Regions from separate parts of the Rossellomorea sp. FS2 genome, predicted to be linked through region 1. Evidence: riboswitches for the same ligand, from Rfam matches in the RefSeq annotation. Region 1 holds a riboswitch; each other region holds the start of a gene.

Evidence for each region. A riboswitch is a leader RNA that binds a small molecule or an ion and turns the genes downstream of it on or off. The one in region 1 is predicted to bind S-adenosylmethionine.
Region 2: it holds a riboswitch for S-adenosylmethionine, as region 1 does, so the genes downstream of both, ACNA6I_RS18265 (homoserine dehydrogenase) here and ACNA6I_RS20795 (sugar ABC transporter substrate-binding protein) in region 1, are expected to answer to the same signal.
Region 3: it holds a riboswitch for S-adenosylmethionine, as region 1 does, so the genes downstream of both, ACNA6I_RS18235 (alpha/beta hydrolase) here and ACNA6I_RS20795 (sugar ABC transporter substrate-binding protein) in region 1, are expected to answer to the same signal.

The regions. Positions count from the first base shown of each region.
Region 1 covers NZ_JBLRVS010000007.1:287,549-290,824, reverse strand. Annotated here, with positions in the region: gene ACNA6I_RS20805 (CTP synthase) at 1-957, shown strand, start outside; gene ACNA6I_RS20800 (hypothetical protein) at 1,214-1,360, shown strand; SAM riboswitch class I at 1,752-1,858, shown strand; gene ACNA6I_RS20795 (sugar ABC transporter substrate-binding protein) at 1,958-3,031, shown strand; gene ACNA6I_RS20790 (sugar ABC transporter ATP-binding protein) at 3,063-3,276, shown strand, end outside.
Region 2 covers NZ_JBLRVS010000005.1:377,143-380,418, reverse strand. Annotated here, with positions in the region: gene ACNA6I_RS18270 (aspartate kinase) at 1-614, opposite strand, end outside; gene ACNA6I_RS18265 (homoserine dehydrogenase) at 626-1,867, opposite strand; SAM riboswitch class I at 1,973-2,077, opposite strand; gene ACNA6I_RS18260 (DUF2254 domain-containing protein) at 2,307-3,276, shown strand, end outside.
Region 3 covers NZ_JBLRVS010000005.1:368,858-372,133, reverse strand. Annotated here, with positions in the region: gene ACNA6I_RS18240 (M28 family peptidase) at 1-960, opposite strand, end outside; gene ACNA6I_RS18235 (alpha/beta hydrolase) at 1,050-1,847, opposite strand; SAM riboswitch class I at 2,086-2,188, opposite strand; gene ACNA6I_RS18230 (hypothetical protein) at 2,381-2,950, opposite strand; gene ACNA6I_RS18225 (SDR family NAD(P)-dependent oxidoreductase) at 3,114-3,276, shown strand, end outside.

The sequences.
Region 1 (3,276 bases):
ATGACTCAAGACATGAAGGACAAGATCGCCCTGTTCTGTGACATCGACAAGCATGCGGTCATCGAAGCAACAGATGCCGACACCCTATACTCCATCCCACTATCCCTACAGGAGCAAAAGCTCGATGAACTCACGTGTCAGCACCTTAAGCTTGAATGCCATGAGCCTGATATGACCGAATGGACAGAGCTCGTTGAACGCGTCCGCAACCTATCGCGCAAAACGACGATCGCCCTTGTCGGTAAATATGTAGAGCTTCAAGATGCGTACATTTCCGTTGTGGAAGCACTCCGCCATGCCGGGTACCATTTCGACAGCGACATCCAAGTGAAATGGTTGAACTCAGAGCTCATCAATAAAGAGAACGTTCAAGAACAACTGGCTGATGCCGATGGGATCCTTGTCCCTGGAGGATTCGGCGACCGCGGTGTCGAAGGGAAGATCGTGGCAACCCAGTATGCACGTGAGAACAAAGTTCCGTTCCTTGGAATCTGCCTTGGCATGCAGCTTGCTTCCGTAGAATATGCACGTAACGTCCTTGGACTGGAAGGCGCACATTCTGCAGAATTGAATCCTGATACACCGCATCCGATCATCGACCTTCTGCCTGAGCAAAAGGATATTGAAGACCTTGGTGGGACACTCCGCCTCGGACTTTACCCTTGTAAGCTGACTGAAGGCTCAAAAGCCTATGCAGCCTATGATGGAGAAGTGGTGTATGAGCGCCATCGCCACCGTTTCGAATTCAACAATCACTACCGTGAGCAAATGGAGAAAGCAGGATTTGTCTTCTCAGGAACAAGCCCGGACGGACGTCTTGTGGAAGTCATCGAGCTTAGCGACCACCCATGGTTCGTCGCTTCCCAGTTCCACCCGGAATTCACATCCCGCCCGACACGTCCGCAGCCTCTCTTCAGAGATTTCATCGAAGCGACGCTTGCTTACGGAGAAAACTGATCACGATCATGAACGCCGCCGGCTTATGCCGGCGGTTTTTTTGTGAATTGACACGTTTAAAAGGATCACATCTTCTTTTGCTTTGGAAGAGAAGGGTGGTGGGGAAGGGATGGAGTAGGGGCAGGGGGAAGTTGGTAATAAGGGTCGGAAGTCGATTATAAAAGTTGGTAGTTGATCATAAAGCTTCCAAGTTGAAAATAACCCGTCAAAGTTGTCAGTAGATTTCGATAAAAAAGCGGAAGTTGGTAATAAAAAGTTGAAAGTCGGTAGAAAAACTCCAGAAGTTGAAAATAAAAATGAAAAAGTCGGTAATAAATGGGTTGGTGGAGAGGTAAAAGGGATGGGAATGGTGAAAAATGATTGGATTTTCTACAAATTAAGGGATGAAAGAGCCCCATCATAGCCCCGCTACACCCATTTTTGATCCAGTCGGCAAAAATCGCCCCTCCTTTTCTTGAAATAACCCATCGTTCACTCCATCCAACGTGCCGCACCACTCACCATAGAATAGCTGAATGCTAACTTAGAAAACCCCGTGGACCATCTAACCACCCTTTCAGTGGTTTATTCATACGTAATAGTCACCACAAAGTGGACGGAAGCGGAAGTGTCTCGACTGCCTCCCCGTGGAAATCAAGTCCCTGCAGCGAAAGGGAACGCCCCCCGTTCCTGTTCATTGCTTTTTGAAGGAGAGAACGATTAGGCTTTAAACTTATAGAATTCCAAAAAGAATATTGACAATATTCACTCACCTCGTTAAGATATCCAATATGTAATCAAAATTTCATAGTTTTCTCTTATAAAGAGTTGGCAGAGGGACTGGCCCGATGATGCCCGGCAACCTACCGTATACACGGAAAGGTGCTAAGACCTGCAGGATGTGATTCCTGAGTGATAAGAGTGCGTTCATCCGTACATACACCTCTTTTCCTCAGGAAAAGAGGTTTTTATTTTTGTAGAGAAAAAATGAGGCGGGAAGATCCCGGAAGGAGAAGAGAGAATGAAAAAGGTTTTATCAGTACTCTTATTTGCGACACTACTCATCACACTGGCTGCCTGTCAGCCGAACGTATCGTCAGAATCCAAAGGGGAAGAAAAGCAGGGGACGTCCGAGCACCCGCTGGCAGGGAAGAAGATTGCCTTGATCATGCAGATCAACCTGGGGACGTTCTCGGCCCAGTATATTGAAGGAGTAAAAGAGCAGGTGAAGAAATTCGGCGGGGAAGTACAGGTATTCACTTCTGAAGGGGACTTGGCCAAAATGTCTTCGAATCTGGATGCGGCCATCAACCAGAAGTTTGATGGGATCCTCATTGACCACGGCACGAAGGAAGCGTTGCAATCAGGAGTGGAAAAAGCAAAAGAGGCCAAGATACCGGTCGTCGTGTTTGATGCCGATGTGGAATCGGATGGTGTGACCGTCCTTGAACAGGGGGATCAGCAGATGGCGGAACAGACCCTTTCCAAACTCTCTGATGAGCTTGGAGGCAAGGGGAATATCGTGAAAATCTGGGTGGCAGGATTCGCTCCGATGGAAAGGCGTCAAGTCGCGTATCAGGAGTTCCTGAAAGAGAACCCGGATATCAAAGAAGTGGCTGCATTCGGAGCGGCGACCAACAACACGGCCCTGGATACCCAGGCACAGATGGAAGCGATCCTGAAGCAGTATCCGAAAGGAGAAATCGATGCGGTATGGGCCGCGTGGGATGAATTCGCCAAAGGGGCCGTCCGTGCCATCGAAGCGGCAGGGAGAAACGAGATCAAGGTGTACGGAATCGATATGAGCGACGAAGATCTCCAGATCATCCAGAAAGAAGGAAGCCCATGGGTGGCGTCCGCAGCAGTGGACCCGAAGGATATCGGCCGCGTGCAGGTCCGCTTCCTTTACCAAAAGCTTGACGGGGAGGAAACGCCTCAAACGGTGAAGCTTGAACCGGTCTTCGTCGAGAAAGAGCAGCTTCCGGAAGAAACGATCACCACCGATCAATTGAGTGAGCATATCGACGGCTGGGGGGCGAGCGAACAAGGGTATTCCAACGAGTTGAAGAAGCTCGAGGCATCATTTGAATCGTAAAGGAGTGGACGATGTGTCTGCTGTAGTGGAAATGGTGAAGATGAACAAAGCGTTTGCCGGGGTGCAGGCACTGAAGGAGGCTTCTTTTGAAGTAAGGGCAGGAGAAGTGCATGCGCTCTTGGGGGCAAACGGTGCAGGGAAAAGTACCCTGATGAAAATCCTGTCCGGCGCGTATGAGCAGGATGAAGGGGAGATCCGCCTGAACGGTGAGAAGGTGACATGCCGCACGCCTAAGGAAGCAAAGG
Region 2 (3,276 bases), on a different contig from region 1:
TCACGGTAGGTAAGATGTGGGATTCTCGTCGCAGCGGGAACAACCCGGGGATCGGTCGTATAGATTCCATCTACATCCGTATAGATATCACAGCGCTCCGCACCAAGTGCTGCAGCAAGTGCCGTCGCCGTTGTATCGGACCCTCCCCTTCCAAGGGTCGTGATTTCCCCCGTATCGGTGATTCCCTGAAATCCTGCCACAACGGGGATGCTTCCTCTACGGAGCTCTTCCCTCACCCGGGATGGGTCAATTCCTTTTATCCTGGCCTTCCCATGGACGCCATCTGTTCTGATCCCCGCTTGCCGCCCAGTAAGGGAGACGGCTTTGAATCCTGCCTCTTGAATCGACAGGGTCAAGAGGGCAATGGTGATCTGTTCACCTGTGGATAACAGGAGATCCATCTCCCGTTTTGGGGGATGGGCCGTGATCTCGCTCGCGAGCTTCGTCAAATGGTCGGTCGTGTCACCCATGGCGGACACGACGACCGCCACCTCTTTTCCCTTTTGCTTCTCACGGATGACATGTTGGGCCATCCGCTTGATTCTTTCCACCGATCCCACTGAAGTGCCTCCGAATTTCTGTACGATGATCTCCACCATGTCCCCTTCTTTCATTTAGTAAATGGTTAACGCACCGATGCTTCCCTTCTCAGGCTCGATTCGAGGGGAAGTTCTTTCAACACAGGATAGGGTTGCAGCGTTTCATCCGCATGCTTCACCGCATCCCACGCTTCTTCACTTCCTCTGATGAAGAGATACAGGTGGCCGTTGAGCTTGATGCGATCCAATAGATCGAATCGTGCCACCCATTCCGGTAATGCTTCATCCAGAGTCCTCACCACCCATTCGCCATCCCGGCCGGTTAGGGCTTCGACTCCTACCCTGGCATGTGCTCCAGATGATGCGTATCTCCCTTCGATCAAGGATAGAAAATCCTCCACCATGGCACTTCCCGTCGGTAATTTGCCCGCTCCCGGTCCGGACAGGGTCACCCTTCCGACCAGGCTCCCTTTTACAGACACGACGTTTTCAACATCCTCCACTCCGTAGAAAGGATGGGACTCCTTCACCAATACCGGCTCCACTGCTCCACAGATGTCTTCTCCTTCCCTTTGAATCGACCCGATATGCTTGAACCGGAGTGAGAAAGATTCGGCAGCCTGCAGCCAATCACTTGTCAGATCCGTGATGCCCTTTCTCGGGACCGCTTCCCAATCAGGTTGACTACCAAAAGCAGCGCGGCTTAGGATCATCAGTTTATAGAAAGCATCCTGCCCTTCCACATCACTTGTGGGATCTGCCTCTGCGTATCCCTTTTCCTGTGCAGTGGAGAGGGCACGCTCAAAGGACACGCCTTCTTTCCTCATTTGGGAAAGGATGAAATTGGAGGTTCCGTTCAATATGCCTTGGATATGTGTGATTTCATTCACATTCAATAGTTGCCTGATGGCCCCGATAATGGGAAGCCCTCCTGCCGTAGTCGCTTCATATCCGACTGTTACTCCCCGTTCACGCGCACGCCTCAAGAGATCCTCACCCTTGGAGGAAAACATCGCCTTATTGGCAGTCACTACATGGATTCCCCTTTCGATGGCCTTCTTGAGATAGGTGTATCCAGGCTCTTCGCCGACAATCGCCTCGAAGACCACATTGATCCCTTCTTCTTCAAGGATTTCGTCAAAGTCCGTCGTAACCTTGATGCTTGGATCGATCTGTCTTTCCTTTGAGGGGTCTTTGATCAAGATGGCACGGATCCGCACCTCTTTTCCTGTGATCTCCTTGATCCTTTCTCGATGTGTGTCCAGGGCTTCGTACACCCCCTGGCCGACGGTTCCGAATCCGAGTAGTGCTACATGCAGTTCTGACATGGTTCTTCCTCCTAAAGGGTTGAATGACTTGGTTGAACGATGGCCGGGGATAGAAAAAAGCCCCCTTCTTATGGTTAAGAAGAGGGCTTATCAGGCAGGCTCCTCCCCTTATCTTCCAGATCACCATCGATCTGTAGGAATTGGCACCTTTCATCATTGCAGGTTGCCGGGCTTCATCGGGCCTATTCCCTCCGCCGCTCTAGATAAGAGTGTGTGTTTTTCTGAATTGTTCAGTCAATAAGTATGAGTAGGATTATATAGGGAATCCGGTCTTCACGTCAATAGATTTTTTATCTTTTCTGATAATTAGACCCTTTTTCGCCCCTTTTGATACAGGGAGAAAAAGATTTATTTTAAATACCTAATTGGATGTTTTAACCCGGACATGTAGGGAAACAGATGACTACTCAACATCATTCAGAAAGGATCGGGTTACATCATGTTCAAGAAATTCCTTCCAAACGACGTACAAAAGTACCTGCTCATGTCCAAAAGACAGCGGGCTCACGAAATCCAGCTCACCATCTGGTTCATGCCCTTCCTTTACATCTGCCTGTCCCTGCTGCTTGTGGCGTGCACCTTGTTCCTTGACCTGAAGGTGGAGCTGTCCCAGTATGTTCCCAAGCTCTTCAGCATGGATGCATCGGTGACCAGGACGCTTGTCAGCACCCTGATCGGCGGGGTGCTCACGCTGAGCGCCTTTACACTGAACTCCCTCCTCGTCGTCCTTACGACGTTCAGCGGACAGTTCTCGCCCCGCATGCTGCTGAACTTCATTTCCGATAAAAAGACCCAGCACGCGCTCGGCATCTTCAATGGGAGCTTTGTCTTTGTACTCTTCATCTTCCTCTTCATCGGAAGTTCAAAGAAAGAAATGTTCACCGCCGCACCCGTCTTGACCGTCATTGTCGCTTTCATCGCAGCCATCACCTTCATCTTCTTCATCAATCACGCCTCCACGTGGATGCAGGTACATAATATCACCTACAACATGAAGAAGGTATCCGAAGTCATGATCAATCAAACACTCAAAAAAGATCTGGAGTGCCACCGGACAAAAGATGATCATCCCCGGTTCGAACTGGATGAAAGCAAGTGCCTGAATGTCAAAGCAAAAGCATCGGGCTACGTACAGCTCATCGACTTCCACTCCATGATCGAGAAAGCCCGGGAGGACGGGATCATCGTCCGCCTGCACTTCAAGATCGGCGATTTCGTCCTCTGCGGCAACGACCTTATCTGCCTGTACGGAGCGGATGAAGAAAAGGTCGACCAGGAACAATACCTGGCCCTCATCGAAATCGGCCACAAGGAAACAGAAATACAGGATCTTCAAATGGGGATGCATAAACTGGCAGAAGTGGCCATCAAATCTCTCGGCAATGACGATCCGAAAACGGCGTCCAATA
Region 3 (3,276 bases), on a different contig from region 1:
TTTTTGCGGGAGGGAGTCTACATAGTGATAAGACCCAAGCAGACCCAATTCTTCAGCACCGAATGTGATGAAGCGGATTTCTGTATCTGTCGGTACATTTTTGAACACTTTAGCCAGTTCCAAGGTGACAGCTGTTCCCGAGGCATCATCGTTCGCGCCCGGAGCACCTTCTACTGAATCATGATGGGCTCCGATGATGAGCACATCATCCGTGGCTTTTTTCTTATTGACCGGTGCCTTTTTAGCAATCACATTATGAGAGGTACGCTCAGATGTTTCAGCCCCCTCGATCGTCAGCCGGACGGTCTCTCCGATATGCCTGGTCAGTTTTTCTCCTTCAGCCTTGGAAAGGGTGATGGCCGGTATGTAGCGATCATCCGGTTCTCCCAAAGTCCCGCTCAGTTCTCCATCCGTATTGTTATAGATGATGACCCCTGCCGCTCCTGCTTCGGAAGCGTTGATGATCTTCTGTGCAAATGTGATTTCCCCTCTCTGGACAAGAACGATTTTCCCATTTACATCTAATCCATCAAAGTCTGCTTCTCTTCCAAGTCCTGCAGGTATGAGCTCGCCTGACACATCACCACTGACCGAGTAGGTGAATGCAGTCGGAGCCCACTCGCCTTCCACCCCTGAAAGTTCGATTGCAGTAGGTGCCGTGTACCCTATAAAGGTAAAGGGTTGAAGGGTCACATCATACCCGTACGATTCAAATTGTCGTTTTACAAACCTGATGGCATTTGCCTCGGATTCTGTCCCGGCCACCCTGGGGGTTTGTTGAAGATGGTCGATCGTCTGATAGATTCGCTCCGAATCAATTTTCTTGATCAAGTTCCGCTCATGCGGATTTTGCAAGAGTTCCCTTCCTGATTCAGGTGCCCCTGCAATGGCTGGTTGAAGTCCGATAGCGCCAAATGACAGGGTCGTTGCAAGTGCAATGGATACGACAGATTTTTTCAAACGGTTTCCTCCTCTGCTAATTTAATAGAATAATACCAATATTTTGTCATTAATTGAAAGAGTAGGAATAACCGGTAGAAAACTACTATTTATAGACCGGTCGCACGATCATATCCTACATCTTGCACCTGTAAGAGCCATCTCCGGGTGGAATCAAGCAGTGCTTGAAAAGCATGTGAAGAAGAATAGGTATGGGTACCATTCGGAATGATGATCTTTTCCACCTTACCTGACGGCCGGTTGGAAAAGCCTGAATGATAAAGGGAACAATAGTCAACGGGGATTTCTTCATCACCGTCACCATGGGCGAGAAAGACATTGCCCTTATAGTCCCCTGCTCGTCGTATCGGGTCCCATCCTTGAAGGGTCGTGAGGAAATCACGCCTCAGCTCATATCCCAAATAATCTGCCTTCCCGTCCTGCAAAACGGCTGCTTCCACTTCGTCGCCGATAATGCGCCCGAGATCCTTTCGCGGAGATCCGACCGCCGACCAGAGGGCGAGGTGGCGAACCTCTTCTTCGATGGCAGCTTCAAGGGCTACTGCACCCCCGAGGCTGTGTCCGATCAAGGCAATGCTTTCAGGGTCCACCCCTTTCAACCGTTTCACAAATCCGATGACGGCCTTCGTTTGTGCAATGAAGCGATCCTTTGTATTCAAGCCGTACTCCCCCATGCTTTCTCCGCAGCCATCGTAATCAAAACGAACGACGATGCTTGCGCTGAGTTCATTCGCCGCCTTCACGAATAATCGATCCACCCCCTCCTTTGAACCGACGAAACCATGACAGATGATGACGGCAGGGTGGATGCCGAGGCGCGTGGCGGGATACTGTATGGCTGCTGGAAGGTGGCTACCCTCCCATGGAATGGATGTATACCAACTCATCTTACCCTCTCCTTCTTCCTTGGTATGGTTTTTTCCTACGCTTTGTCGTACCCTCAAGGTCTGATTCCCGTGTGCAAAGATCCTGTACCTGATTCCTTACCAAACTACTTAACACGGACGCTCCCTCCTTTATCCTGACATTTAAAAGTAGTCACAGCGGTATGACTGATTAATCCAATCGTTTTAATCGGGTTTATATACAAAAAAAATCTCCCATAAGGAGATGCACGTTACTCTCTCCTTATCTGCCAGGCGGTGAAGCCTGCTGGAATGAGCACCTTCCACTTGGAGGTTGCTGCGGGATCGTTGGACCAGATTCCTTCCCCGACTCTTTATAAGGTAGTATAGACTAAATTATCTTACAATTCACTCTTTGTCAACCATAAATCCTACAGCAATACTATGAATTAAAACCAAATCCCCACTTGACAGGTTGGGTTTAACACTGTAAGATTGGCTCAACATCTTTACCCCCAATGATCCATATCGACCGAAGGCGCATCAACTGCCTTCGGTCCTTTTTTTTCGAGAAGTCAGTCTTCCATTTCATATCTCCCGTCTTCATAAATCCTGAACGACCCTACTTCCCCTGTCCCTCCTTCTTCTTTGAGGGTTTTTGATATCAGGTGGAGGATATAATAGGTCCCTTTTTCATCGGTCTTAGGCTTTCCATCACCATCATCGATTTGGATATCTCCTTCAGATGCCACGTTCAGCTCATCTTTTAAAAACTCAATGGCAGTCGCCGCATCCGTAATGCCTGCCGTGGTCCCGGGTTCCTCACCTGATCGTTGGGGTTCCGCACGCGCTGAGGACCCGTCGTCCTCTTCAGGCTCCTCCGTTTCCTGATCGTCGTCAGAAGGTTCCCCTGCTTCTTGATCTTCTTCTTCCAGTATTACTTGATCGGATGCTTCATCAGGCTGTTCCGGGATGGCCTCTTCCGTTGCCGCTTCTGTATCATCCGTTGCCTCCGTTTCCACCGGAGCCGTATTTCGTGGGGATTGTCCGCATGCCCCCATCATCAACATGATGGGGATCAGCGCGGTTAACAGTTTCCAGCCTGGAACGTTCATCGCCTTCTCCCCTTCCTCTTTTTTCCTCATACTCCCATTATTTCAGAAATAGGATGGCCGGACAACTCTCAGCCACAGGGGAAGGTCATTCTCTCGCCGATATCATCAAAAAGACAGTCTGAGTATAAACATTGGCTCAACGTGCACCCTATGCCTTACAATTATTTTATAACCTATCCGAGGAGGAACTATCATGAAATATACAGTCATTACTGGAGCAAGCTCCGGAATCGGCTATGAAGCTGCCTTGGCATTCGCAGCGCGTGGGAAGAATCTGATTCTTGCTGCCAGAAGGCAAGAGAACCTGGAGGAGTTGAAGGACCGGGTCCTGAAGTCCCATCCCGACCTTGATGTGA